4 regions of the Salirhabdus salicampi genome follow, and region 1 is predicted to be linked to each of the others. Evidence: riboswitches for the same ligand, from Rfam matches in the RefSeq annotation. Region 1 holds a riboswitch; each other region holds the start of a gene.
The links. Region 1 has a riboswitch for S-adenosylmethionine ahead of metK (methionine adenosyltransferase). Riboswitches for the same ligand answer to the same signal wherever they lie in the genome.
Positions count from the first base shown of each region.

Region 2: it holds a riboswitch for S-adenosylmethionine, as region 1 does, so the genes downstream of both, NLW78_RS03920 (hypothetical protein) here and metK (methionine adenosyltransferase) in region 1, are expected to answer to the same signal.
Region 3: it holds a riboswitch for S-adenosylmethionine, as region 1 does, so the genes downstream of both, NLW78_RS03250 (methionine ABC transporter ATP-binding protein) here and metK (methionine adenosyltransferase) in region 1, are expected to answer to the same signal.
Region 4: it holds a riboswitch for S-adenosylmethionine, as region 1 does, so the genes downstream of both, NLW78_RS03655 (homoserine O-acetyltransferase family protein) here and metK (methionine adenosyltransferase) in region 1, are expected to answer to the same signal.

Region 1 is NZ_JANBWE010000004.1:256,337-264,049, forward strand. Features, by position in the region: gene NLW78_RS13235 (ABC transporter permease) at 1-801, opposite strand, end outside; gene NLW78_RS13240 (ABC transporter ATP-binding protein) at 782-1,558, opposite strand; gene NLW78_RS13245 (ABC transporter substrate-binding protein) at 1,571-2,572, opposite strand; gene pckA (phosphoenolpyruvate carboxykinase (ATP)) at 2,715-4,313, opposite strand; SAM riboswitch class I at 4,502-4,605, shown strand; gene metK (methionine adenosyltransferase) at 4,748-5,944, shown strand; gene asnB (asparagine synthase (glutamine-hydrolyzing)) at 6,123-7,713, shown strand, end outside.
Region 2 is NZ_JANBWE010000001.1:752,463-760,175, forward strand. Features, by position in the region: gene NLW78_RS03905 (histidine phosphatase family protein) at 1-248, shown strand, start outside; gene NLW78_RS03910 (hypothetical protein) at 918-1,394, shown strand; gene NLW78_RS03915 (hypothetical protein) at 1,491-1,685, shown strand; SAM riboswitch class I at 1,755-1,856, shown strand; gene NLW78_RS03920 (hypothetical protein) at 1,961-2,290, shown strand; gene NLW78_RS03930 (MBL fold metallo-hydrolase) at 2,744-3,598, opposite strand; gene NLW78_RS03935 (hypothetical protein) at 3,971-4,315, shown strand; gene NLW78_RS03940 (DUF4395 domain-containing protein) at 4,605-5,009, opposite strand; gene NLW78_RS03945 (DUF3231 family protein) at 5,164-5,700, shown strand; gene NLW78_RS03950 (zinc-ribbon domain-containing protein) at 5,875-7,146, shown strand; gene NLW78_RS03955 (S1C family serine protease) at 7,166-7,713, shown strand, end outside.
Region 3 is NZ_JANBWE010000001.1:618,916-626,628, reverse strand. Features, by position in the region: gene NLW78_RS03260 (MetQ/NlpA family ABC transporter substrate-binding protein) at 1-782, opposite strand, end outside; gene NLW78_RS03255 (methionine ABC transporter permease) at 802-1,464, opposite strand; gene NLW78_RS03250 (methionine ABC transporter ATP-binding protein) at 1,454-2,482, opposite strand; SAM riboswitch class I at 2,586-2,701, opposite strand; gene NLW78_RS03245 (DMT family transporter) at 2,852-3,271, opposite strand; gene NLW78_RS03240 (hypothetical protein) at 3,511-3,687, opposite strand; gene NLW78_RS03235 (hypothetical protein) at 3,691-4,527, opposite strand; gene NLW78_RS03230 (ABC transporter ATP-binding protein) at 4,996-6,045, opposite strand; gene NLW78_RS03225 (ABC transporter permease) at 6,064-7,713, opposite strand, start outside.
Region 4 is NZ_JANBWE010000001.1:697,677-705,389, forward strand. Features, by position in the region: gene NLW78_RS03635 (AbrB family transcriptional regulator) at 1-373, shown strand, start outside; gene tcuA (FAD-dependent tricarballylate dehydrogenase TcuA) at 492-2,003, shown strand; gene NLW78_RS03645 (DUF4139 domain-containing protein) at 2,249-3,553, shown strand; gene NLW78_RS03650 (SDR family NAD(P)-dependent oxidoreductase) at 3,737-4,498, shown strand; SAM riboswitch class I at 4,657-4,772, shown strand; gene NLW78_RS03655 (homoserine O-acetyltransferase family protein) at 4,857-5,921, shown strand; gene NLW78_RS03660 (PLP-dependent aspartate aminotransferase family protein) at 6,029-7,713, shown strand, end outside.

The sequences.
Region 1 (7,713 bases):
TTTAATTAATTTACTTTCCATCTTCTCAACAAGTTGGTACATGATAGCTGCTAAGACTGCAATAATGAGTAAGCTAAATAATACTAAGGTAAAATCGAACACTTGGAAGCCGTAAATAATTAAATAACCGAGTCCTTTTTCGGAAACGAGGAATTCCCCAACAATGACACCAACCCAAGCTAAGCCAACATTCACTTTTAATGTGGAGATTATGGTAGGTATCGTTGCTGGAAAGATTACCTCCTTAAATATTTGAAATCGATTTGCCCCGAATGTCTTCATAACCTTTAAATAGTTTGGATCTACTTCACGGAAAGCTGAGTAAATGACAATCGTTGTAATTACGACAGATATAATCATTCCCATCGCAATAATAGAGATATAGCCTGGTCCTAAGGCAACGATAATAATTGGTCCAAGCGCAACCTTTGGCATTGCATTCATCACAACTAAATATGGGTCCATTACTTTTGAAAATTTAGGGAACCACCATAATAAGGCTGCAAATAGAACACCTGCTACGGTTCCTAGAATAAACCCCGCTACAGTTTCTAAAAGTGTCACTTTTAGGTGAAAGAGTAAGCTTCCATCTGCCAGCTTCTCCAAAAACAATTTTCCAACTGCAGAAGGTGCACTGAAAATTAATCGATCTATAAGTTGCAAACGGCTTGCGACTTCCCAAAGGGCAAAAAAGAAGACGCTGATGATAATTTGCCAGAATAGGACCGTTTGTTTCTCTTTTTTTATACCCCTTTTATATTGTTCAAACAAGAGTTGATCATCATGTTTTTGTTGGCTCAAGATTCTCCAACTCCTTCCACACTTGCTGAAACATTTCTGAAAAAAGTGGATCCTGTCTTGCTTCAAAAGGAGAAAGGTTTTGGAGATGTTCCGGTACGGTAAAGATTTTAGCGATTTTCCCTGGAGAGGATTGTAATAATATAATTTTGTCACTCATCGCAATTGCTTCCCCAATATCGTGAGTTACGAGGATTGATGTTTTTTTATACGTTTTCAAAATGTGAGAAATTAAGTTTTCCAACTTTAGTTTTGTTTGATAATCTAACGCTGAGAATGGCTCATCTAATAACAGAAGTTTTGGATCAGTAATTAACGTACGAGCTAGTGCAGCCCGTTGTCTCATCCCACCGGACAATTCGTTTGGATATGCATGTTTCGTTTGGCCAATGCCAATCTCGTGTAAAATCTCCTCTGCTTTTTCCGTGGTTGATGTTGTTAACGTTTTTTGTACGTGTGGCCCTATTAAAATGTTTTCTAAAATCGTCTTCCAAGGGAACAGATAATCTTGCTGCAGCATATAACCTATTGTCGAACATTCCTTATCTATTGGTTCATTTTCAAGTAACACTTCGCCTCTAGTTGGTTTAATTAGACCGGAAATGACAGAGAGTAACGTTGTTTTTCCGCATCCACTTGGTCCAATTAGAGAGACGAAACTGCCATTATTTACGTTAAATGAAATGTCTTCTAATGCCTTTGTATACGTCTGTTTGGTGAAATATTGATGGGAAATGTTGTTCACAGTCAAAAATGACAAAGAACATCACTCCTATTCTTTCGTAACTTCTTCAGCAATTTGTGTGTTTACTAATACGCCATGCTCTACATCTTGAGGAAGTTCTCCAGCTTCATCCATAATGTCTTTTAAGTTATTCCATTCTTCTTCATCTAAAATTGGATCAAGGGCAAATGAACCTTGTGACTTGTAACGGTCTACGACGGTAGTAATAATATTTAAATCACTATCTTCAAAGTATGGCTTAATGACTTCTGCAATTTCTTCTACGCTATGTTCTTGTACCCACTTTTGCGCTTTATAAAGAGCACGAGTAAATTTCTTGACTGTTTCTTCCTCCTCATTTAAAAAGCTTTCTTTAGTCATAAACACAGTATATGGAACTTTTCCCGATGCTTCACCGAATGATGCAACAATATGGCCTTTACCCTCCCGTTCAAAAACACTGGCAGTCGGTTCAAATAGTTGAACATAATCATAATCCCCAGTAGCAAAGGCATTTGGTATATTAGCAAAGTCAACATTTTGGCTTAAGTCTAAGTCCTCATGTGGGTCTATACCGTGCTGCTTCAGTACATATTCACCAACCATTTGGGGCATTCCGCCTTTCCGTTGGCCTAAAAACTTACTTCCCTTTAAATCTTGCCATTCGAAATGATCTTGTTTTTCTTTCGCTACTAAAAATGTTCCATCGGTTTGTGTTAATTGAGCAAAATTTATAACCGGATCATTGGCTCCTCTTGCATATACATAAATCGATGTTTCAGAACCGACTAATGCAATATCTGCACCACCGGATAACAAGGCTGTCATTGTTTTGTCTCCACCCCAAGTTGTTTTTAAATCAACGTCTAATCCTTCTTCTTCAAAAAAACCTTTTTCAAGTGCAACATATTGTGGAGCATAAAAGATTGACCTCGTTACTTCTGCTACTTCTATCTTCGTATTTGTACTCGTATTATTTGAGCATGCACCTAAAGTAAAAACGAGTATGACGGAACATAACATAGCTAAGAAAGAGCTAGCTTTCTTCATTCTCCATCCTCCTAGTTCGAAAGTATCAAGCTAAAGATATATTATGCCTAGCTGTAAATTGTGTGAATGCCTATAAATAAAAAAAAGAGCCGTCTATAAAAGACGGCCTATCTATATAAAGGAGATGAGGGAACAATGTCATTTATTCCGGCTTATATACCGGTCCAGCCTCTTGAATGGCTTGAGGTACATGATGAAACTTTTTAAAGTTCTCATGGAATTGTAAAGCTAATTGTTTTGCTTTTTCTTCATATTTTGCTTCATCGCTCCATGTTCGCTGTGGAACTAGAACATGACTTGGTACACCAGGACATTGGGATGGAATTTTTAATCCAAATATCGGATCATTCACCATATCAGTGGAGTTCAGTTCACCTTCCAAAGCAGCTTGAACCATGGAGCGCGTATGGGAAAGTTCCATACGTCGACCCACACCAAATGGACCACCAGTCCACCCTGTATTGACAAGAAATACATTTACACCGTATTGCTCAATTTTATCACCAAGCATTTTCGCATACGTTGCCGCTGGTAACGGTAAAAATGGTGACCCAAAACATGTAGAGAAAGTAGCCTCAGGTGCTGTAACACCTCGCTCTGTTCCCGCCAGCTTACTTGTATACCCACTTAAGAAGTGATACATAGCCTGTTCTTTCGTTAATTTACTGATTGGTGGCAATACACCAAAGGCATCGGCGGTTAAAAAAATAATCGTTTGTGGATGGCCTGCAACACTAGGTTTAAGAATGTTATCAATATTTTCGATTGGGTAGGCTGCCCGTGTATTTTCTGTTAAAGATGTATCATCATAGTTAGGTGTTCGTGCATCTTCATCAATCATTACATTTTCCAAGACCGATCCGAACTGAATCGCTTTATATATCTGCGGTTCCTTTTCTTCGGAAAGATGGATACACTTTGCGTAACAACCACCTTCAATATTAAAAATACCATTTTGTGACCAACCGTGTTCATCATCGCCAATTAAGCGGCGATTTGTATCAGCAGATAAAGTTGTCTTACCAGTTCCTGATAAGCCAAAGAACAGTGCTACATCTCCTTCCATTCCTACATTAGCCGAACAGTGCATTGGCAATATATTTGTTTCCGGGAGTAGGTAGTTCATAACGGAAAAGACGGATTTTTTAATTTCCCCAGCATATTCCGTTCCACCGATTAGAATGATTTTGTGTTTAAAGGAAATGATAATAAATGCTTCTGAATGTGTTCCATCTACCCGGGGATTAGCCTTAAAGTGAGGGGCTGAAATGATTGTAAATTCGGATTTGTGATTGACAAGCTCCTCATCTGTTGCACGAATAAACATTTGGCGAGCAAATAAATTATGCCAAGCAAATTCGGTAATAACCTGGATAGGAAGTCGGTACTTTGGATCAGCTCCTGCAAATCCGCGGAAGCGAAATATTTCTTCTTTAGACTGTAAATGGTTTAACACTTTATCATACAACTGAAAAAAGACATCTTCATCAATCGGCTGGTTTGTCGTACCCCAGTCCACCTTATTTGCCGATATGTCATCTTTCACAATAAACTTATCCTTAGGCGACCGCCCTGTATATTTACCAGTTGTTGCTTTTACAGCACCAGTAGAGGTTAATACCCCTTCTTGTCGTTCAAGTACTTTTTCGACAAGTTGTGGAACCGATAAGTCGCTTTGAACGTTTTTTTGTTCCAAAGCACGTTCATGTAACAGTTTGTTTGCAATCGTCATGAAAACCATCCTTTACAAATGAGATTATCTATTTATGCCGTTTTGAATTTCGTAATCTGTGATTAATAGTATAACACATTAATTTTATTATTCCATACTAATCATAAAATTTTATTCCGTGATTTATTTTCTAAAAGAAATGAAAAAAGATTTTTTGACTTTCTATTCAGTTCAAGTTAATATAAATCGATGGAAATCTCTTATCCAGAGAAGGTGGAGGGACAGGCCCAAGGAAACCCGGCAACCATCACGATGTGAAAAGGTGCTAACCTGCAAGCGAGGTACTCTTGAACGATAAGAGTGAAAGGTTCCGGTACTTTAACGGAGTTATCTGAATACAATCGATCATGAAACTTATATCGTAATACACATAATGTGTGTGAGTATAGAGCCACTGGATTTGAGGTACATAAGATAGATGTTAAATAAAGGAGGAAGTAGCCATGGCAATTAAGGGTCGGCTTTTTACATCAGAGTCGGTTACAGAAGGTCATCCTGATAAAATATGTGATCAAATTTCTGATGCAATTTTAGATGAGATTTTAAGACATGATCCTAATGCACGTGTTGCTTGTGAAACAACTGTAACAACGGGTTTAGTGTTAGTATCAGGAGAAATTTCAACAACTACTTATGTTGACATACCTGCAATCGTTCGGAAAACAATTAAAAATATTGGATATACAAGAGCGAAGTACGGCTTTGATGCTGAGACTTGTGCTGTCCTTACTGCAATTGATGAGCAATCAGCAGATATTGCACAAGGAGTAAACCAAGCACTAGAATCTCGTGAAGGTAGCATGACAGATGAAGAAATTGAAGCAATTGGTGCCGGTGACCAAGGTTTAATGTTCGGGTATGCTAATAATGAAACAGAGGAGTTAATGCCATTACCCATTTCTTTGTCTCACAAATTGGCGAAGCGTTTAACGGATGTACGTAAAGAAGGGACATTACCATATTTACGTCCAGACGGTAAAACACAAGTAACAATAGAGTACGATGAGAACGGTCAACCACTACGAGTAGATACAATTGTCATTTCTACACAACACCATCCAGAAGTGAGTAGTGATCGAATTGAGAATGACCTAAAAGAGTTAGTGATAAATAAAGTAGTTCCTCCATACTTACTTGACCGGAAAACAAAGTATTTTATTAATCCTACAGGGCGCTTTGTTATTGGCGGTCCTCAAGGGGATGCAGGTTTAACAGGTCGTAAGATTATCGTTGACACATACGGAGGTTATGCACGTCATGGCGGTGGAGCCTTCAGTGGTAAAGATCCTACAAAGGTAGACCGTTCTGGTGCTTATGCAGCTCGTTATGTTGCCAAAAACATTGTCGCAGCAGGTTTAGCGGATTCTTGTGAAGTACAACTTGCTTATGCAATCGGTGTGGCACAACCAGTATCCATTTCGATAGACACTTTTGGAACGGGGAAGGTTCCAGAGGTAAAAATGGAAGAAGGAGTACGGAAGATATTTGATCTACGTCCAGCAGGAATTATTAAAATGTTGGACCTTCGTCGTCCGATTTATCAAGATACAGCAGCTTATGGTCACTTTGGGCGTACAGATGTCCAATTTCCATGGGAAAAGGCAGACAAAGCTGAAGAATTAAAGAACGCTATCCAATAAAAGGTTGCCCAGTAGGGCAACTTTTTTTTGGAAATAACTGTACGGAAAGTTTATCGAATATAAAAAAAAATTGTGATATACTCAAATTTAGTGATGTGTATTCGAACAGTATAGAAATATAGCGTAACAGTTTGTAGCATTAACATTTTTATGAACATACGAAAGAGAGGACATGCAAATGTGTGGATTTATCGGACTGATTCGACATGAAGCAACAGAGCTGCAGCAAGAGTCAATAAATGTTTTTCAAAGACAAAATGAAATGATCACACATCGTGGTCCTGATGATGAAGGGTATTACCATAATGAATATATATCTTTTGGTTTTCGCAGGTTAAGCATTATTGATATCGACAGTGGTCATCAACCATTAAGTTATGAGAATGAACGTTATTGGATTGTGTTTAATGGAGAGATTTATAATTATGTAGAACTTAGAAATGAGTTAATTAAAGATGGCGTACAGTTCCATACAGAGTCCGATACAGAAGTTATTTTAGCGATGTTTCATCAATATGGCACAGAGACCTTCCATCAACTGCGAGGAATGTTTGCTATTTTGATTTGGGATAAAGAGAAAGAAACATTATATGGAGCACGTGACCAATTTGGGATCAAACCTTTATATTACAGTAAACAACCGGATGGAACGTATTTTTCTTCTGAAAAAAAAGCAATTACGTCAATCCTCGATGCGGAAACAGTTAATCGTGAAGCTTTGCAACATTATTTAAGCTTTCAATATGTACCGGAACCGTATTCTTTAACAGAAGGCGTTGAAAAAGTAGAGCCGGGTCACTTCTTTACGGTTAAGCCTGGGGAAGATCCTACATTTACACGTTTCTTCCATGCAACATTTACTCCTGTTGATGGTGAGAAGTCGAAATGGATTAGTCGTATTCAAGAAACATTACGCAATTCTGTCCAAGTGCATATGCGAAGTGATGTTCCAGTCGGTTCATTTTTATCAGGTGGAATTGATTCGTCAATCATCGTTTCGTTAGCAAAGGAGTTTAACCCTGGTATTAAAACGTTTTCTGTTGGCTTTGACCATAATGGCTTTTCAGAAATTGATGTAGCGAAAGAAACGGCAGATAAATTAGGTGTTGAAAACATTTCTTATGTAATCTCACCAGAAGAATACGTGCAAAAGTTACCGAAAATAATGTGGCACAATGACGATCCGTTAGCAGATCCTGCTTGTGTTCCCCTTTATTTCGTAGCACGTGAAGCGAGCAAACATGTTACGGTTGTGCTATCTGGTGAAGGGGCGGATGAATTATTTGGGGGTTATAACATATATCGAGAGCCAGAATCCCTGAAAGTGTTTGATTCCATTCCAAATCCAGCAAAAGATTTATTACGTAAAGTAGCCCACATTATGCCAGAAGGTGTGAAAGGGAAAAGTTTTCTGGAACGTGGAACAACCCCACTACAAAACCGTTACATTGGGAACGCAAAAATGTTTGAAGAGGACGAAAAGGTCGATCTAGTTCATCAATACAATGAACAACACCCATATCAACAAATTACTCGTCCGTTGTTTCATAATGTAAATGGTCAACATGCAGTTAACCAAATGCAATATGTAGATATTCATACTTGGCTCCGTGGAGATATCTTATTAAAGGCCGATAAAATGACAATGGCACACTCTTTGGAATTACGTGTACCATTTCTTGATGTTGAAGTATTTAAAGTTGCACGTGAAATACCTGTTCACTATAAAATTGCGAATGGAACAACGAAGTCTATTTTAAGGGAAGCGG
Region 2 (7,713 bases), on a different contig from region 1:
CGAATGAAGAGGCCCGCTCACGAAGTGTGGACTGTGTGGAAGAAGTTTGCCTGCAACATCCTAACAAGCGCATTTTATTTATAAGTCATGGAGCTACATTGAATCAGTTAATGATAGGTTTGATGAAGGATGAAACGTTTGATGTAAGCTTTTCAAATACATCCATTTCAGTTTTACAAAAACAAGCCGATAAATGGTCGTTACAGGTGTTAAATTGTGCGAAACATTTAGGTGAAGGTGTAAGGTAATTAAGGACATCCCAAAATGGGATGTCCTTAATTTTTCGATGCTTATTAGGTGTGTAGCTTGTAGTATCAAATATGGTGTTGAGCAAAACGGTGATGAAAATGGATGAAGCAATTAACTTTAATAAAATGCCATTTCGTTATTAAATTAAATTTAAATCCACTTCCACCCTCCATCAATCCATTTCGTGAAAATTAGTTATACTTCATTATAGTACAGTTGTCCTCTTTCACAACAGTTGGAAACCCGTGCGGCTCATGAAAAATAAAACAAGTGATTATCTCTTTTGGTATAAATATCCGGAACAACATTTCTGACAGCGAAAGTCGATTTTTTCATGACAAGGTCCACAAACGCGAAAACGACAGTTATTACATTCAAACCAAAGCCATTCCTTAAATAATGTCGTATTACAGTTATTACACAAGACTACCATCTCTACATTCCCCTTTTTTCGTTTTTTCTTTATTATACGAATTCCAGATTCCAAAATATGATAGTTAGTTGAGATTCAAATAGTATTACTAGTCACATCGTATGGAATGACAGGTTGCAGGAAGATCGGTGTGGTCTTACTCAGTTAATATAGGTGATTTTTAAAAAATACGAAACTAGTTTGTTCAAGCCTGGAATGGAACTGAATACACTGTATAGGAGGGAGGATGTTAGGTGTGGGCATGTATGTATGGAATATCGTCATCTGGTTATGGATGCTTTTAATGGTGATTTATATTATGAGAATAATGCGAGGGCGTAGTGATCGGCATGTGGCAAATGTTTGTCTTGGTATGATAATGTCATTTTATATAGCCATAGTAACAAATCTCTATGTAAGTACATTAGTGTCTTTCTTTATTGCATTTTTAATTGGGGTTTCCATTATTCTAACAACTACAAATAGTCTAGCAGTAAATACGATATTAAATGGCGTTACGCAATGTATAATGTCCTCGTTAATGGGGGGGATGGTACCAATGATGGTTACATATGAACAATGGCTTGTCATGTTACAGCTATTTACAATTTTAACGTATTTTCTTTTTTTATTAATGATATTGTCTTTTCATACTAGGACATTGAAATGGTTTGCATTCCATATTATTACATTTTTTATGTTTGGTGTCACGTTATGTTACATAAACTTGTAACATTTTCACTAATTCTTAATAATCTTTTAAAATAAATGAATGGAGTCTTATGTTACGATTAAGGAGGTTAAAATAGAGCGGAAGGTGTTGAGGGGATTGGTAAGAATTATGCTTAGTGTATCGATTGGTGTTATAGCTGGTTTTACCGGAGGATTAACGTTAGACCGGAAATTTCACCCAGATTACTTTATTTTAGGTACCCTTATCTCCTTGTTGATCATCTTCTGTTGGGAAATAAGACGTGTGCACATATTGGAAAAAACCAATGAGTCTGAAAATCAACAAGCATAAGCCAGTATCATAAAATGGAATCAACTTGAACGTTTAACTTAAATATGATATGTTTTTATTACAATACAATACTTATCAAGAGTGGATGAGAGAACTGGCTCGACGATTCCACAGCAACCTGCCTATGCAAGGTGCTCCAACCAGCAAAGCTGTCGCTTTGGGTGATAAGGAACGGAAACGGTTCTAAAGGTTCTTTTTGCCCTCGGCGAAAGGAGCCTTTTTTATTATGGACCCTTGTAAAGAATTGTAAAACAGCAATTAAAGGAGTCGTTACTATGGACGCAAACAGAGGTTTTATGGCAAAACAAATGGATATCGACGTATTTACAAGACATGTACTCGATTGTATCCGCCGGGAGTTAAAGGAACAAGGTCGGATCGTGTTAGCTGAAATAAATAAACATGGAAACGGAAATGTAGAGATTCGTATTCGAGAAGGCAAGGAAAGTTACTTTTTGATGACAAACTGGGGTGAGTTACGAGCGTTAAAAAAGAAAAATCCGTACGCGGTTGATAGAATGCTCTTACAAAAGCTTGAAGAGGCAGGGTTGAAAATAGAAGAACGAGATAGTCAATACTTACAAACGGTGTTACAAGTAAGTTAACAAACAAAACGCTCTTAGGGCGTTTTGCAGTTTGTAGAGAAACCTAGGTTTTTCTACAAGCTTTTATTTTGTCCTTCGATTTAGGGCGAATACCACTCGCTTTCCGCGGACGAACGCCCGAGCCTCCCCGGAAAAGCGCCTGCGGGGTCTCGGGTCGCTCGTTTTTCCGCCGGAGTCTCGCGGTATTCGCTGCCTTTGATCCCCATCACGATCAGTAGTCGTGTAAGTGGGTTCTTCTCCTTTTGCAATGACTCCAAATATATTCCTTTGGGCTTAACCAGGGCAAAAGGGATTAGTTAAGTATCCAGCATCTAAACGAACAGCTTTTACATTAAACCTAAATCTTTCAATTTGCCTATTTAACCGTTGCGGTGAATGGTAAAGTGTATGTATAAAAATCAAGCTGCCGAGACTTTCTCTACAGATTGCAAAACACTTTAGGGCGTTTGTTTTTTACACATCGATTTTCATCGTATCATACGCGAATTCGATATTGTATTCATCTTCACGCAACTTCTTTTCCAACACTTTAAAATCGTTATAACTAAGCCCATCAGGTTCCTCAATATGAGTAATAATCGTTCTTTTCGGTTGCAATTGTTTTACTACTTGTAATGTATAAGCAAATGTAGCTTCCGACTGCAATAGTGGATGGTCTTTTTGAATGAGTCGCTCTCCATTTAACGGGTGAAACTCGCAAATACCAAGTGGTAAAATTGCTACGTCAATACCTTGCAATGATTTTGGAGGTGTCCATTGGTACAATTCATCAGGCACAATCAACACCCGTTTGTTTTCTTCCTCCAGTAAAAAACCATAAACATAATCTTCCGCTAAACGAAAAGGAAGGATGGTAGATCCGTTTAATTCAAAGGTATCTCCATCTTGAGGTAGGTGGAGACGGATAAACCCTTCATCGCTGAAATACTGTAAATGCTCATGAATTCCTAAGCGATGTTGAAAGTCTTTCGCTACTTGTTCTGGCAAGTATACATCAGTTGTTTGATGGTTAGGGGGAAAGTGTAACCAATCCGCATTCATTGATTCAAGCACACGTAGCCCTTGGACATGGTCTGGATGCCAGTGGGAATAACATACCCCATCAATAGTAGTAATATTTGATCGATTAAGTTGTTCGTAACTATGTTCAGAAGTATCTAATAATAAATTTGGTCCGTGAATAAACAAGCCAGGGCCAGTACGGCTATAGGGTATACCTTTTTCTTTTGCTTCTACACAAACTGAACATTGACAAAGGGGACGAGGTATCGGAACTGCACCCGCTGTACCAAGAAATTCAATTCTCATGTCGATTCCACCTTTTTGTATTGATACGTAATAGTTTATATGGAACCCAATTATTGGTAAAGAGGTTATTTTAATTGTAGTTTGCCAACGTTTGAATTTTCCTAGAGGAATGGAAAAGGATTGAATCGCCAGAATCTAGAAAAAGAAAAACGACCCGGACAAATCTAACGGGTTCGGCTTAAGAGTACAAAACAGAAAATAAGCCAAATAGCATTCCGATGACAATAGAATTGGAATGCTATTTTTTTGTTGATATAAAGGAACAAGCTCCCCGAATAATAAGTGCTTTGTAACTTTTTTCTTTTTTATGAAACCTTTTTTCATTATTTCCGTCTATTTAGTACGTTTTTATAAGAGGAGGGAGTATTTTGCATGATTAATTTAACCCCTTTGGATATATTTAGGTTATATTTTCACGCTAAAAACGTAAAAGACTCTGAAACGATTTACAACCTTTATATAAAGGGCGAAAAATACTTTACTCCATCTAAAGAAGAGTATTATGGAGATCCCGAATTTTTTGGAGCTAATTTTACCGATAATGATGAAAAATTATATGATGAATTACAACAAATCGAAGAATTTAAAGTTAAATATATAGATGAGAATGAAGCAGCAATTACTTGGGAGACATCAAACCAATCACTAAATGCATTTAGATTAATCAAGGATACTAATCAAGACGTTTGGAAAGTAAGTTGGCTACCAATGCAATAATTGACAGTTGTTGAAAAAATAAATCCGAATGTTTTTATTCAAGTTAAAACTAGCTAATAGTTTGACGTGCTGGATAGACTTTCATGTTGTCGTGTTAAGTTTAACAAGAGAATAGAAAGAAACGCTCCCAGTTTTTCATATTCGGAGCGTTTTTCTATGCTAACTATGATGTGTTTACGTTGCTGAATTGAGTGTTATAACTAATGTTGTTTAACGTTTTATTTGCAATTTTGTAATTCTAGTATACCCCGGATCAATCCGCGTTGTTTTTTCTTAAATTAATGTTTCATTAAACGGATTTTCGTTTCTGTTTCCACATGATATACCGGAACCGGATAAAACAGCCTACACAAAAACCTAACAAAGCTATTCCAGCTGCCAAAATAACCATAAGGTTTAATACGATTGAGGCTGTTGAGTAGCCAAGGGAATAAAACAGTATAGATAAACCAATTAAAATGGTAGCAATCCATTGATTAAATAATTGTTGATCACGATCTTCCAGTATATATTCGTTAGTTTGTTTCCGTAATAGTGGCTTTGTCATGAGTATGATTGGGTTACGTTTTGTTATAACTGTAATGAGTCCGATGATAAAAGGGAGAATTAGCATAGACGGGATAAATATACCAGTCGTTACAGTGAATACGATAAATAATTGGTTGAATTTTACGAGTGGTTTAGGTATTCCCATGATTTGTTCTCCTCCTTTCTATTCTTTATTATACTTATTAATTTACTCGGAATAAAGAGGGATGTTATGCACATCTATCTAATTTGCGAATGAATTTGTCATTTATCGTCCATCCTATAGAGGAACGTTCAAACATAACTGGAGGGAAATAGACATGACAAACAAATCAATCGATCAGGAGAAAGGGGAATATCGAAAGGGGAAATCGTTACATATTAGTGATACGATGTACTGCTGGACATACTTGTCGATGTTAGAGGAATTCAAAGGTATAACGGATTCGACTGATATACAAGAAGATGAGGAACTCGTGCAGTTTATTCAAGTTGTACAGGAATTGACGGAAGGGCAGCGAAGCAAGCTCGTTACATTTATGGAAGAAGAAAAGTTATACCTATCTAAAGACAAGGAAAAGAAATCGACTGAACAGACCGATGTCATCACATCTAAACAATTACAAAATAATCGGGATATTGCGCAAACGGTAAATGCAAAATTGACTGCATGTGTAACCATTTGTGGTACAGCGATTGCAAAAGCTAGTCGTAAAGATTTAGCGGAGCTATATTTTCAATTTTTTACCGAAATGATGAAATATGCGACGAAATGTAAAGCATTGTTAGGGAAAAGAGGTTGGTTACAACTGGCTCCAAATAAAGGGACTACTCCTTTGACACGAGACCAAGCTTAAAATCAGCATTTAAACACGCTTCAAAATGGGGCGTGTTTTTATTTTTTCTATCAAAGCATTTACACAGGCTAGAGGAGAAATGGTTTTGTTGTATATATACCTAGTTTAATAGAAAGGGCTCATGTATACTAAATTACATAATATTTTAATTGTCACCGTGCAAGGGGGATTAGGATGTATTGTACTCAATGTGGTAATCTACTAGAAAAGAATAGCAGTTTTTGTGCTAATTGTGGTATGAAAGTGGAAAAGCGTAATCAAATAGATACATCTAACAAAAAAAGTAATGTTTTATATCAAAATGAGAAGAATCAATATAACTCCGAGCCTGTTCAAAACCAAACTCAATATTCACAGCAAACTACTGATTCTGGGAGAACGTTAAAGGATAAGAGATTGCCGACAATTCTCGCAATACTCATACCGATTTTAACATTTATTTTAATGCTTGGAGTTGTTAGTTCTACTTATGTTCATGAACATAAAGTAAATAAACTAGTACTGTCTTACCTCGAAGAAGGGGAAATGTTAGCACAAGAAGGAAAGTTTGCCGAAGCGAAAGAGGTTTTCCACGAGGCTTTGAAATTAAGAAATGACTTTGCCACGCTAAGGCAAAATTTAGTCTTAGTTGAAGAAGCGATGACATATGATGAACAAATGAATCAAGCAAAGGACCTGTTAAAAGAGGAAGCACTTGTTGAGGTTGGTCATCGCCTTTCCACATTAAGGGAAAATGTACATCAATTTAACCCGGTGTTACAGCAACCTCTTTTAAATAAAATAAATGTCATTCAAGATACGGTAACAGTAGAATTAGTACGCCGTGATATCCAAAACAGTTCAACATTACAAGAATTAATAGAGCAACTAACAACTATTGAACATATTCGGACACAAATATCGAGTGGTGTGAAGGCTGACATACTTCATAAAATTGTCGAAGTAGCACGGGATGAGGCATACGAGAAACTTGAACAAAATCAGTTTGCAGATGCATTGCATGTTGTCGAAATGGCATTACAACATGTAACTCATAATGAAGAACTTACTGAACTGAAACAAAATATCGTAACAGCGAAAGATCGTTTTGAAAGAGAAGAGCAACAACGTATAGAAGAAACGATGGAGGCTGAAGCGGCAAGAGACTTATACAACCAGACAGAAGGTATTCAGCTCGGTGAGTGGGAAATTTACTTTGACTACGAAAATGATCTCATAATTAAAGGTTTTGTACATAATACTGGGACGGTTAATATGGGAGAAATCATACTTTACTACACGGTTTATGATGAAGCGGGCAATGTCCTGACATATAACTATACATTTGCTACACCGGAAATTTTGGCCCCAAATGAAATAGGGGAGTTTTTCACGTACGAATCAGGTGTTGATGGGTATGGTGAAGTTGAAGTAGAAATCAATGAAATGGTTTGGACGCTATATTAAGAAGGGGAGCAACAAACATATGAAATGGATAATCAGCACCATTCTTACCGGCCTTATTATAGGAGCAGGAGTATTTGGCTATTTTTTTGTAAAGGATTATGTACGTTCACAACTGTCTGCTAGTTCTACCATTGTAGCTACAGAAGATGTGAAAGAAGAACGAGACCAAGGTAAAACAGAGGAAAAGGATGTTAAAGATGTCATAAATGAAGTTCAACAAAAAGTGGTTATGATAGAAGTACCTAGCCGTGGTTCCATTGGTTCAGGTTTCTTATATAATGACCAAGGAGACATATTGACGAATAGTCATGTTGTTCGGGGGGCTACTAACGTTATAGTTAAAACCGCTGATGAGCGTGAACTTGAAGGGATTGTCATTGGGGCTGGTGATCGTTTAGACGTTGCCGTCATTAGAGTTCCGGCCTTAAGAGGAGAAACCCCTCTTCAATTAGCTAACCAATACGGTGGAGATTTAGGTGATGAAGTTTTAGCGCTTGGAAGTCCACTAGGATTACAAAACACAGTGACGACTGGGATTATCAGTGGTGTAGAACGGGATTTTGATAT
Region 3 (7,713 bases), on a different contig from region 1:
GAATCACTATAAACGTCACGGATATGTTGGGCTACTACTTCCTGCTGATAAATGTTAGCAATTTTTTGATATGTCTCATTATCAACTTCTTCTGCTCTTGCTGCTATGATATTAATATAAGGTGTTGCTGTATCATCTTCAATAAAGATGGCATCTTCGACAGGCGTGAAACCAGCCTCTACCGCCACACCGTTGTTAATAATTGAGATGGCAACATCCGGAAGTACACGTGGAGTTTGCGCCGCAACAATCGGTTCAAAGTCTAATTCTTTTGGATTAGCTGCGATTTTTTCAATTGATCCATTTCCATCGAAATCATCTGGTAATTCAATTAACCCTGCTGCTTCTAGTAAAAGTAATGCACGCCCCATATTCGTTGCTTCTTTCGGTAATGCAACCTTTGCTCCATTTGGAATATTTGTAACATCCTCATATTTCTCAGAGTAAATTCCCATAGGAGCAATTAACGTCGTAGCTACAGGAGCTAAATCTAAGTTATGTTCTTCAATAAACGAGTCAAAATATGATACCGTTTGGAATGCGTTTAAATCAACATCACCGTCAGCCAATGCTAAGTTTGGTCGTACATAATCAGCAAATTCTACTAAATCTAACTCAATGCCTTCTTCAGCTGCTAGCTCTTCAATCTTTTCCCATATTGGGAATCCGGAACCGTTTAGACCTATTTTCACAACCTTGTTTTCATCCCCAGATGCAGATGATCCACACCCCGCTAATGCTAATACGAATAAAATTGATAGAAATCCGATAAGTTTTTTCATGTTTTTTCCTCCTGTTTAGTTATAATCTTCTTAATCTTTTTGATAAATAATTTCCTATTGTTTGAACAATTTGAACGATGACAACGAGTAATACGACCGTTGTAATCATGACATTTGTTTCAAATCGTTGGTAACCGTATGAGATGGCGAGATCCCCTAAGCCCCCACCACCAACAAACCCTGCCATTGCAGAAGCTCCAACGAGCCCAATTGTTGCAATGGTAATGTTTAATGCGATAGAACTTAATGCTTCCGGTAAATATACCCGCCAAATGATTTGCCAGTTGGTCGCCCCCATCGCTGTTGCCGCTTCAATGACACCTTTGTTTACGTCATGTAAACTACTTTCTACTAGACGGGCTATGTATGGACCAGTAAAAAAGACAAGTGGTACAACGGCAGCTGCCGTTCCAATTGAAGTTCCAACTATTAATCTTGTAACTGGCAAAATGGCAACAAGTAATATAATAAATGGGATGGAACGAAAGATGTTAATAATCGCGTTTAAAACAGTAAACACCGCTCGATTTTCCATTAAACCGTTTGCCTTCGTAACAACTAGTGCAATTCCGAGTGGGAATCCAATTAAGGAAGCAAGTGCTAAGGCAATGGAAACCATTTGCAACGTTTCAACTGTGGCCTCCCATATTCTAGGTGCGAATTGAATCAAATCAACTTCCATGTTGGTCCACCTCCTGAATTAATACGGTTGATTGTATGTAATCAATTGCTCGTAAAATTTCCGCATCTTCTCCTTGAAATTCAACGATTAAATTTCCAAATGGAACTTGTTGTAGTTCTGTAATTTGTCCATATAAGACATTCACTTCCACATCAAATCGCTTTGATACTTGAGATAAAATAGGCTGACTAGCTGTTTCTCGGACAAACGTTACCCGATAAATGTGACGCCTTCCACCGTGTTGATCGATATCTTTTAATATCGATTCCGGAATGTCATCTTTCATTACACTTTGAACAAACTTTGCCGTCGTTTTATGTTGTGGGTTTGAGAAAACATCGAATATTGATCCATCTTCAATCACTTTCCCATCTTCCATGACCGCTACCCGGTCACAAATTTCACGGATGACGTTCATTTCATGTGTAATCATTAGAATCGTAATATTATACTCGTCTCGCACCTTCTTTAAAAGACGGAGAATCGATTTTGTCGTTTCCGGGTCCAGAGCAGACGTTGCCTCATCACACAAAAGGATACTTGGTGAAGTTGATAAAGCTCTCGCAATTCCTACCCGTTGCTTTTGCCCTCCGGAAAGTTGATCAGGATAGTGGTTCACCTTATCTGTTAAGCCTACGAAATCTAAAATTTCCTCAACTCTTCTTTTTACTTCCTTCTTTTTTGTGCCAGCTAGCAGTAAAGGAAACGCAACATTATGATAGACCGTTTTCGTTTCCAGTAAGTTAAAGTGTTGAAAAATCATCCCTATGTCTTGACGGACTTTTCGCAATTTATGCTGCGGGAAGCTCGATATATCTTCATTACCAACAAGTATTTGACCTGATGTTGGTGTTTCCAATTGATTTACAAGCCTAATTAATGTACTTTTACCTGCCCCACTAAAACCGATGACACCAAATATTTCACCAGTATTTATTTTTAAACTCACATTATCAACAGCAATTATGTCACTGCCATTATGTTCATAAATTTTAGAAACTTGATTAAACTGAATCATTACGTAAGCACCCCTTTCTTGTTGTATTTTTTGTCCATTAAAAAATCCTCTCTTCTTTGAGACAAGAAGAGAGGATTGTATGTATACATGCAAAATCCGTCTCTTCTTATCTCTCAAGTGCGTTATACACTTGCTGGAATTGGCACAGTATCTGACATAACGTTCAGATCCGCTGCCGAGGTTTCATAGGGCCAGTCCCTCCACCTCTCGGGATAAGAAGAATAAATAATATTCGTTTTTAATGTGATAGTGATAATAATAAATCAAAATTCAGAAAAAAGTCAACGGTAATTTTTAATTTTTTTAATTTTTGATACATGATTCTCATGAAACCCCTATTTCTCATTGCTCCCTTTTCTACCCAATCGTTTATTTTCGGTAAAATAAAAATAGGGCAACGATCATTAATAACAAAGCAAATGTACGCTGCATATCAATTGGAATCGTCTTGCCAACAAACCCGTAATGGTCTAATAGAGTACTCATAAATAGCTGTCCAATTATTACAGCCATAAGGGAAGTCGCAACCCCTATTTTAGGTGCTGCATATATAATACTCCAAACATAAAATGCACCTAATAGTCCTCCTGTAAGTTGCCACCTTGGTACAGAAAATGTTGCTAAAATGTTACCTCGACCAAAAAACAACATCAGTAGGAATAGAGCAACTGTACCAATAAAAAAAGACACAAACGAAGATTCTAAAACCCCAATTCGCCTTCCAAGTGTTCCGTTAATACCTGCCTGAGTTGCCACTGCAACACCGCCTAGGAAGACGAAAACAATCATAAACCAATGCAATCTTCTTTCCCCCTGTCACACTATTCTATTATTATAGCGATTCAATTGATTATAGGATCACTTTCCAAGTTTCATACAGACATCTGTTGTTCACAGTGCTTCATATCCAACTACGTGTCTTCAACTGTGTTTGAGGGTATGGGTTGTCGTTCATTCTCCTGCTTCCTCCAGAAAAAAACGCGTGGCTATTAAAAATCACCACACGCACGTCAGTTTGAAGTCATCTATTATACATATCTTCGAGCTTTTGCTGATTTCAAGGTCATGTTTTTCTTGCCCGTTTTTGAATTTAACCGTTTGAAACCGAATTCATAATTGGCTGGAGTTACTTTGGTATCTGTAGGTATGGTTGTAACGGTTATGGAAACTGCTGTTTGATTTTTCTTATCTTCTTCCCATCTCATTGTTTAAACCACCTTTTCTACAATATATTTTACCATTTTTTCGGTAAGATTGTCTATTTTCCCTAGCAACATTAGATAGGAAGATGCTATATGGAATTGTTTTAATCTTTCTTCTGTTACTTTTCCATATTGATTGAATAATAGAGCATACCCTAAACGAAATTCTCCATAATTTCTTACAAAAACAAACTCTTTATGTACGCCTCGAAAGTTGCGCTTTATTCGATCATCCCAAAACTGTGGATTTGGCTGGCGTAATGCCCATTGAATAATCCGTTTTTCTTCTTCGGTTGGATGTGACTCATCATTTAAATCTACGATACAGAGGTACGTTTTATTCTCATTATCGTACCGACCCACTTTAGATTTTCCGAAATATTGCTCGTACTCCCGTTGCCCCATCTGTAAAACCCATAAACTTTTTAAATCTTTCCTGTCCATCCCGAACATTTGGGCCGTTGTTTTATCAAATTCATTCATAAAATGAATGATTTTCTCATTTATATGAAAGTCTGTACTAGATTCCACTGCATCTAACATGGCTGCAATTTCATCTTGGCAAATAATTTTCGGGTATGATTTGTTCTCTTTTTTATATAATAGCTTGACCAACCCTAAGGAAAAAATAATATAGAACCCTATACTTACGACAATCGCTAACCAATGTAAAAGTTTATGACTGTCTGCCCCTGGTATTATCTTCTCTGAGAACGGGAACAGAATGAAGCCTGACAATAAATGTAAACTTTTTTCTGGTAGGGTAATCATAAAAATAAAAAAACTTATAATACCTAATATGCTAGAAACAAAAGTTACATTCAACAAGGGTCGTTGTTCCATTCCACCACCTCTTCTGCGTCGGTCATTTACAAATCAAATTTTATCAGAGGAAATCATAAAAACATATAAAAAATGGTGAAAACAGGAATATTTACCCTTTTTCACCATGATCATTCATAGGCGGTTTGGCCGACGGAATTGGTGCTTCCACTTCCAATATAGCATAAGTGACCTTTTTTTCTTCATCGACGAAAGCGCCTTCTTTTATTGTAATGGGATCATGATTATGTGTGCATTCTCCCGTTTTTTTAATAAATGAAATGCCAATCGCCCCCCGCGAAAAACCTCAATCTGTATCTATATATATTATGCCAATAAGCGATTATCCTGAAACCTTTAAATTTTCCTTATAAAAAATAAGACCTGTTTCGCCATTTTTTTTATCAGAATGAGAACATATCATGCAATGAATCATCAACAAAAAAGCTTGAACAAATATTTATAATATTTGTCACAAGCTTTTGATGATTATACCTCTAACAAGTGTGGAGTATTCGTAAATCGAATTCCTATTGTGTCACCTTTTTGATATAAGTCCATATTTGAAATATCAAATTCATCTACACTTACTTCATGTTCTCCGATTTGAACGTAGTACCGAATGAAGCTTCCGTTATAAATGTATTTTGTAATTGTACCTTTAATAGAACTCGTATCATCAATGGTTATACTTTCAGGCCGAATAACGGCCTTCGTCTCGTCAAGAGAACCTTGTTCCTGGGAAACAATGTCAAATTGGACATCTTCACTTTTGAACTGAACGTCATCTCCCTTAGATTCGATACTACCTTCTAAAATATTTACATGACCAACGAAATTGGCAACAAATTCATTTGCAGGCTGATTATAGACAACATCAGGCCTATCCAGCTGTTGAATAACCCCTTTATTTAATACAGCAATTCGGTCAGAAATACTTAACGCCTCTTCTTGATCGTGGGTAACAAATATGATTGTAAGGTTTAATTCCTCCTTAAGGCGTCGAATTTCTTCACGCATATCCATTCGTAGATTGGCGTCTAAATTTGATAACGGTTCATCTAATAATAATACTTTCGGTTTTAAAACGAGACAGCGAGCAATGGCGACTCGTTGTTGTTGTCCACCACTTAGTTGGCTAGGCTTTCGATCTCCATATCCAGCAAGCTGTACTTGTGCTAAGGCATCCTTAATTCGTTTATCCCGTTCCGCTTTGGACACTTTCTGTTGCTTCAAACCGTAGGCTATATTATCGTACACAGTCATATGAGGAAATAGTGCGTAATTTTGAAACACCATTCCCGTTGATCGTTTATTTGGTGGTACATCATTTACAACAGACCCATCAAGTATAATGTCTCCAGAATCCTGCTCATGAAAGCCACCAATAATTCGTAATAATGTTGTTTTTCCACATCCACTCGGCCCTATAAAAGAAATCAGTTCACCTTCTTTTATATCGATTGAAATGCCGTTAACAGCCTTTACATCTCCAAAGTGTTTATATAAGTTATCTAACACTAAGATTTCTTTTTCCATATTAGCGCAATCCCTCCTCTACACTTTTACTCCACTTTTCTTTTCTAGGATTTTCAATAGACCGATACAGCCTAGCACAATGACAATTAAGATGAATGACATCGCTGAAGCCATGCCTATACGTGCCTGTTCAGCTAAGTTTAAGATGTACGTAGCAGCTAAGTTCGTACCAGGAGATACTAGGAAAATTACTGAACTGATTGATACCATCGCTGTCATGAAAGCATACACGAATCCTGCTACAAAGGCAGGGGTTAACAATGGTAATACAACACTCCAAAATGTTCGGTACGGACCTGCACCTAAATCTTGTGAGGCTTCTTCCATTGATGTATCGATTTGGTGCATTTTACTAATCCCTGCTTCAAGACCTACACCAATTTTACGAAATGCCATATTCAACACGAGCAGCATGACGGTTCCAGTTAAGAAGAACGGTGGGCCATTAAAAATAAGTACATAACCAATTCCCATAACCGTACCTGGAACAGCTAAACCAAATAATGTTAAAAATTCAAGAAGTTTCTTGCCCGGGATGGCCTTTCGGGCAAACAAAAATCCTTGTAATATCCCCAATCCGGCTGCTAATAGCGCACCAAAAAAGGAAACGACAATACTGTTATATAAAGAGTCCCAACCAGTTTGATTAGAAAAATGCTCTAACGTAAAAGCATTGTTAATACCAATAATTTTCACAAAAGCACCGAGCACTACCATAATAAACATAAGGGAAATAAATGCGATAAATATAGTAGTAACGGTCGTAATCACCCTTTTTACCGTCCCTTTTAACGGTGCATTGTTACCGCCTGATTCTCCACTTATCGTTTCAAGGTTTGTATCTTTTAAGAAATATGTTTGAAAAATAAAGACAAGTAAGCTAGGTACGATTAAAAAGACACCGAGAACAGCTGCCATCTCAATGTTTTGCTGTCCAACAACTAATAAATACGCATCAGACGCTAAAAAGGGTAAGCCTCCCCCTATAATCATCGGGTTCGAAAAATCAGCTAACGCCATAACAAAAACAAGTAATCCTGCTTTAATTATCCCCGATTTCGCCAACGGAATGGTAATGTTAAAAATCGTTTTCCATTGGTTTGCACCTAAATCTTGTGAAGCTTGCTCTAAACTTGTATTTGTTGTTCGTAATGTACTTTCTACTAACATATATCCAACCGGAAAGTACCCAATTATTTGTGCGAACACAACTCCCCAGAAACCGTATATACTAAACTCCCAGCCGAACCAACTATTTAAATACTGGGTAACCACACCATTACGGCCAAGCAAAATAATTAAGGACAATGAAAAAATAAATGGGGGTGCCACTAACGGCAATAAAGCGATACCTCGATATGTTTTCGCAACAAAGCTTTGTGACCTTGTAACATACAGAGAGACAACAACGCTTAACAATACTACAGCAGCAGTAGAGATAAGAGCGGCTTTGACACTATTTAATAGAGAGTTTATGTAATATGAAGTTTGAAAAAATTTTTCATAGTTGGCAACTGTGAAATCACCTGTGCCAATCCCGAAGGATTTTAAAAGCACTGCAAATACAGGAGCTACGATAAAGATGATAATAGATAATGCCAATATAATAGTTGCTATGGCAAATAAAGGTTCAGACCACAACCTTTTCCACTCTCGTAGAAAAGGTCG
Region 4 (7,713 bases), on a different contig from region 1:
TCAATTAGCTTGGTTACATATGAACCCACTTCCAAAAAAAGTCCGGTTTTATGCACAAGTGCTGATTGGTGGTGTAGCAGGTTTAAATATTAATCGTGACATATTGGTACAGTTCAAAGATTTAATAATACCGAGCATTCTATCCGTAATACTACACATTTTGTTTTCCATCGGGATGGCGTATATTCTGATAAAGTTTTTACGTACTGATAGAGTGACAGCGATTACATCCATAATTCCAGCTGGTATGAGTGAAATTATCTTTATTGCAAAAGAATTGGAAACGGATGTCCAACTCGTCATTATCACGCATTTGTATAGAGTGATGATGATTATTACCTTAATTCCTTTATTAATGAAATTTCTTTTATAACATAAAAGTTATTTATAGCTAATGATAAAATTTCAATATTTCACTTATGCTATTTTCTATTTTAATATATTTATAGGTGTTTGAATAGTTGGAAAATACAAAAAATGAGGTGGGAATTTTGGCAAACAAAAATGAATTGAATTATGACGTAGTTGTAGTCGGGGCTGGAAATGCTGCTTTATGTGCTGCTATAGCAGCACGGGAAAACAATGCAAAAGTTCTCGTACTAGAAAAAGGCCCTAAGAAAAAAAGAGGGGGCAATTCATTCTTTACTGATGGTGCTATTCGCTTTGCTTTCAATGGTTTAGAAGATCTAAGGAGAGTAATTCCTTCAATAACAGATGAAGAAGCTGATAAGATTGTGATGCCTCCTTATACGAAAGAGAAATATTACGCCGATTTAATGGAAGCAACAGGTAACCAGTCAGATCAAGAATTAGCCAGCCATTTAGTTAACGAATCGTATGAAACCATTAAATGGATGCACTCACATAACATCATTTTTGAACTTATATATGATAATCAATCTTTTTTAAAAGATGGTAAATATCACTTTTGGGGTGGCTTACCTGTTAAGACAAAAGATAGAGGGGTTGGCCTAATTAAACAGTTAAATGAACGAGCTGAAGAATTAGGTATTGATGTGTGGTATGAATCACCTGCCGTTCAATTAATTAAAGATGACGACCAAATTTCTTCTGTTGTAGTGAATAAACAGGGTGAAAACGTGACGGTCAATACGAAAAGTGTAGTTTTAGCATGTGGAAGTTTTGAAGCAAATAAAAAACTTCGTGTAAAAAACCTAGGTGAAGAATGGGGAAATGCAATCGTCCGTGGGACTGAATTTAATACGGGAGATGGCTTATCAATTGCATTTGAAGTAGGTGCACAACCGTTTGGAGATTGGGGCGGCGGGCATGCAATTGGTACTGATGCTAATGCTCCGAAAGTTGGGGATTTTACGAAGCCAGGTGATATTTTCAAAAAGCATTCTTATCCTCTAGGTATTATGATCAATAAAGATGGATACCGCTTTGTGGATGAAGGGGCAGACTTTAGAAATTATACCTATGCAAAATATGGTCGAGAAGTACTAAAACAACCGGATAGTATCGCGTATCAAATTTACGACCAACAAGTTCGACCGATGTTACGTGATGAGTATGACCGAGAAGAGGCGACAGTATTTACAGCCAATACTATTGAAGAGTTAGCGGATCAATTAGATGTAAACAGAGAACAGTTTATCGAAACGATTAAAGCATATAATAACGCTGTTCAAGACGGAGAATATAAACCGGCAGAAAAAGATGGGAAAAAGACAGCGGGAATTACACCACCAAAGTCGAATTGGGCATTAAAAATTGAGAAACCACCATTTTATGCTTTCCCCGTTACATGTGGCATGACATTCAGTTTCGGTGGAGTTCGGGCAAACGGTAAGGCAGAAGTCCTGAATAAGGATGATGAGCCAATTAAAGGCCTGTATGCAGCTGGAGAGATGATTGGAGGTATCTTTTACAAAAACTATCCTGGTGGAAGTGGGTTAATGTCAGGTGCAGTTTTTGGAAAGACTGCAGGGACTTCAGCGGCAAAATACGTTCAAGAGACTTCTGTTAAAAACGGATAAGACATAGGAAATTATACAAATTTCATAATCGGCTATCAATGAGAAAAGTCATGTTCATGACGTATATATGTAGTTTCATTGAAAATAAAAACTACATGATATACGTCTTTTTTATTGTTATTTTGGCAGAATATTAATCTGGCGAACGAACGTAAAAGTTAAATCATGTATATGTAGTTATCGGATAAATTGTACTTATATGCTATCATATAGTTAAAATTTACCTTTATTAGGAGATGATGACTATGTCGGTTTATAAATCATCAAAGCAAAGTACCAAGGATTTAGCCATTACCGTATATAATTCCTATTTTGCTGTTGTAAAAGAAAAACGGGATTTTCGTGATTATAGACAACAAGAAGAGATTCATTATATGGACGTATCAGAAAAAATTGAAATAGATTCCCTTATTGTAAAAGGATTACACATACGTGAAGTTAACTATGATCATGATTTAGTAGATAAGCATAAGCTATTAAAAAAATACCTCGATCACACTGTCTATATACGCACTGATGAAAACGAAAAAGTACCTTGTCGTCTTTTAAGTGTTAGTAGTGGCATTATATTAGAAAATGAAGAGACGAAAGAAATTTTAGTTGACCCTGAAGAAGAAATCATTCTACCAAAACTACCAAACGGCCTCATCGTGCATCCCTCATTAATTTGCAAGGTACATCCCCATGACTTAACGGAAACGGAAGTTACGTATACAACAGGTGGCTTTCAATGGTATGCGAATTACGTTCTCTACTTGGAAGATGAACACTTACACTTATCTGGCTGGGTTTTAATAACAAATGAATCAGGCACAACATTTGAAGATGCAAGGTTGAAATTAATCGCTGGTAAAGTGAATAAAGAAACAACAGTGCATAGCTTTGGAGATGAAGTAATTTCTTACAATATGGACATCGATGCTGAACCCGATTTCGTAGAGCAAAGTTTTAATGACTATCATCTTTATACTTTAAATGGGATGACGACATTAAAAAACAATCAAGAAAAGCAAATTAATCTATTAAACGGACGAGATATTAAATATACAAAACATTATGAAGTGAAAGGTCGTAATGATGACGTTCATATCTTGTTACAATTTGAAAATCGAAAAGACAATCAGTTAGGCCTACCATTACCAAAAGGGAAAGTAAAAGTGTACAGTGAAGACGAAGATGATGGTAGCTTAGAGTTTATAGGGGAAGACCGAATCCAGCATACACCTAAAAACGAAACCATCAAATTGTATTTAGGGCAGGCATTTGACGTCATATGTGAAGGAAAACATGTTGATCGGAAGAGAAATGGTCATCTTGAGGTGTCTTCTTATGCATATAAAATACGGAACCATAAGGATCAAGACGTTGTTTTGAACATATACCACCCTATCTCTTATAAATTTATTGAAGTGTCCGAAACAACACATCCATTTCAAAAAATCAATGCACAGGAAGTACTGTTTGAAGTTGCTGTACCCGCCAATAGTGAAGAATTCGTCAAATTTTCATATGTGAAAGACCATAGCTTATCTATTAAACTACATAAATAAGGAGATTTTTGGAGGGTATATTAGGTACGTCTTTATTGATAATTCCTACAAAAGATTACAATTTTTCCGAAGACAGGTAAAGTTTTGCCAAAGGTGGAAACTCAGCAATTTGATAACAATGATTTTCCACAATATGATAAAGTTAGTGAAAAGAGATGCGACAACCGTAAGGAGGATTTTGGAATGGATTTACAATTAAAAGGAAAAAATGTCTTAATTACAGGTGGTTCAAAAGGCATTGGGAAAGGGATAGCAGAAGTCTTTGCAGCAGAGGGGGCAAATGTGGGAATTGCGGCACGTAATGAGGATACGCTTAAACAAACAAAAGAAGAATTAGGGGGAAAAGTAAGCATATATCCGGTGGATATCACTGACGAAACGGAACGAAAGCATTTGATGAAGTCATTTTTATATGATCACAGTACGATTGATGTTCTTGTGAATAATGCAGGAGGAAGCAATGGAAGTACAGTTGTTGAAACGGATATGAATTTGTTTCATGAAGCACTCGAACTAAACTACTTTTCAGCGGTCCATTTGAGTAAACTTGCTGTCGACAATATGAAAGAAGCAGGAAGTGGCTCTATCATTAATATTACGTCTATTTTCGGAAGAGAAAGTGGAGGACGGGCTACATATAATAATGCAAAGGCAGCACTGATAAGTTTTACAAAGTCCTTGGCTGATGAGGCAATCTCTTACGGCGTTCGAGTCAATAGTGTGGCACCGGGAAGCATTTTACATGAAACAGGAAATTGGAAAAAGCGCCTTGAAGAGAACCCAGAAAAAATAAATGCTTTTGTTCAAAATGAAATTCCAGCTGGACGCTTTGGGACGGTTGAAGAGGTGGCAAACGTTGTTACATTTTTAGCCTCAGAAAAGGCTTCATGGATTGTTGGGGTAAGTCTAAACGTAGATGGAGGACAGTCTAGAATGAATTTTTAACGAGGGGAAAGGTATATGGAAAGCTGAACACAAAATTTTTTCATTATTTTCATTATTTTGAGTTGACAGATTTCAAGTTCTAATTTATCCTTGTAAACAATAAAAATTTACAAACGTGATTGAAAACACTAAAGTTAAAAACTTCATAAATGAGTGATCTCTTATCAAGAGAGGTGGAGGGACTGGCCCGATGAAACCCGGCAACCGCCAATGTGATTTCGACGTTGGAAAGGTGCTAATTCCTGAGAAGACATTTGTCTTCTAGAGATAAGAGGAAGGACTAGATTATCCACCCCCTTCCTCGTGAAGGGGGTTTTTCATTTCACTGAAACTTTTCAATCCATAGAGGGGGGATGGAATGTCTGATTTATATGAGTCCAGTCAGTTAAGTATTGGTGAATTTATGTTAGAAAACGGTGAAGCACGAAATTGCACAATTGCTTACGAACGAGTTGGGAAGTGGCCGGCTTCACATGACCAGATTATTGTCATTTGTCATGCCTTAACTGGTAACCAATGGGCATATGGGGAACATCATGACGGTTGGTGGAGCGACTTTATTGGACCTGGGAAAATGATTGATACAAACAAGTATACCGTGTTTACGACAAACGTAATTGGCGGGTGTAATGGTACTGATGTAGAACAGGATACGTTAGGTTATCCGAATATAACGGTTAGAGATATGGTGCGAGCACAAAAACAGTTTTTAGCGAAGTTAGATATTGATCAAGTTTATGCCATTGTTGGGGGTTCCCTTGGGGGAATGCAAGTATGGGAATGGGCAGTTATGGACCCAACGTTTGCAGAAGTGTATGTCCCGCTTGCATCAACTCCTATCTTTTCGGATTATGCTCTCGCATATAATCACATAGCAGAACAAGCGATATTATCTCATCAAAATGAAACGGACTCTAACGGTAAAGGGTTAGAAATTGCTAGAATGATTGGAATGATTACTTATCGGTCACCACAGTTATTTAATAATCGTTTTGAACGCTCACAAGGGGAAGACGATCGGTATGAAGTTCAAAATTACTTAGATTACCAAGGGAATAAATTATTGCAACGATTTGATGAAAACAGTTATGTAACGTTACTTAGAGCGATGAATTCCCATGATATTACACGGGGTCGTGGAAGTTTAGGAGATGTTTTGGCGCGAATACAGGCACCTATTTTAACAGTCTCGTTTAGCCACGATTTGCTGTACCCGCCTAAGGCGATTCATGAAGCAGCGCGACAGTTAGAAAATGCAGGCATAGATGTCCGTTATCATTCTGTCGAAACGGATTTTGGTCATGATGGTTTTCTCGTCGAACCAGAAAAGTGGCAACACGTTGTAAAGGATTTTTTGCTAGCACAAGAAGAGAGGAACCAAGTTGATCAAAGTCGTGTGATTGGGGCCTGGAACGGACCATAAATTGTACTTAGAAAAACGGATGACTTCGGAGAATTCCTACGAAACGAACAACGTAAAGCCAACATTCTTATGCACCGAAAATTCAAATAAGGGAGAGAGGAAAATTTATGACTAAAAAAACGACTCAAGAGGAAGCGACAACCCAATACGCTTTTGAAACACAAGTATTGCATGGAGGGCAAGCACCAGACCCGACAACAGGTTCACGGGCAGTACCCATTTATCAAACAAGTTCTTACGTTTTTTCGAATACAGAACATGCAGCGGGGTTATTTTCTTTAGATGAAGCGGGGAATATTTATTCCCGTATTGGCAACCCAACTGTTGATGTATTAGAAAAACGTATTGCTTTACTCGAAAATGGTGTAGGTGCTTTAGCTACAGCAAGTGGGCAATCAGCCATCACATTATCCATTTTAAGTGTAGCGGAAAGTGGCGATGAGATTCTAGCTGCAACGAATTTATACGGGGGGACGTATAATTTATTCGCTCAAACTTTACCGCGTTATGGTGTGAAAGTGACATTTGTTGATCCAACGGATCCAAACAACTTTCGTGAAAAAATTACCGATAAAACGAAAGCAATTTATGCTGAAACAATCGGTAACCCAAGCTTACATGTGTTGGATATTGAAGCGGTGGCAGATGTTGCCCACGAAGCGGGTATTCCACTAATTGTAGATAACACATTCCCAACCCCTTACTTATGCCGTCCAATCGATCACGGTGCAGATATTGTTGTTCATTCAGGAACAAAATGGTTAGGTGGACACGGAACTTCTATTGCGGGCTTGATTATAGATGGTGGACGTTTTAATTGGGGAAATGGAAAGTTCTCTTCCTTTACAGAACCAGATCCAAGCTATAACGGGATTCGTTACTGGAACGACTTCGGTGGCTTAGCGTTTATTATGAAAGCTAGAGTTCAATTACTTCGGGACTTTGGGCCAAGTTTAAGCCCATTCAATGCATTTTTAATTTTACAAGGAATTGAAACATTACATGTACGGATGCGAGAACATTGTAGAAATGCACAACAATTGGCTAAACATTTACAGGCACACCCTGATGTGGATTGGGTAACCTATCCAGGTTTAGAAAACCATCCGTCCCATGAGCTTGCGAAACAGTACTTAGATGATGGTTATGGTGCTGTAGTTAACTTCGGCATTAAAGGTGGCCGAAAGGTAGGAGAGGCTATTATTAACAATATTTCTATTTGGTCCCACTTAGCTAATGTCGGTGATGCAAAATCACTTATAATTCACCCTGCAAGTACAACACATCAACAATTAACTGGTGACGAATTGATCGCGACAGGGGTAACTGAGGATCTCATTCGTTTATCAGTAGGAATTGAACATATCGATGATTTAACTACTGACTTGTTTAATGCGATTTCAAAAGCTACTGGTAATAAACGAGACGGTCAAAAGGTTGTCGTGAATGACGAAGGTGTCATTCGCCGTGTCTTAAAATCACCAACCATCAATGAAAATGGAGAAGAACGTCCGGTGAAAATTGCCGTTGTAGGTCTGTCAGGTAAACCAGCAAGACCGAGTTACCGTTTAGCTCGTAAAATGCAACGTTTAGGATATAAATTAATCCCAGTCAATCCCCGGGAAGAGGAGATTTTAGGAGAAAAAGTGTATCCAGATCTCATTTCTATTCCAGAACCTGTTGATATTATCCAAGTGTTCAGGAATCCAGAAGCTGCGATTGAAATTGCAAAAGAAGCGGGGGAGTTAGATCATAAAGGGATATTTTGGCTGCAAGAAGGTGTCATATCTGA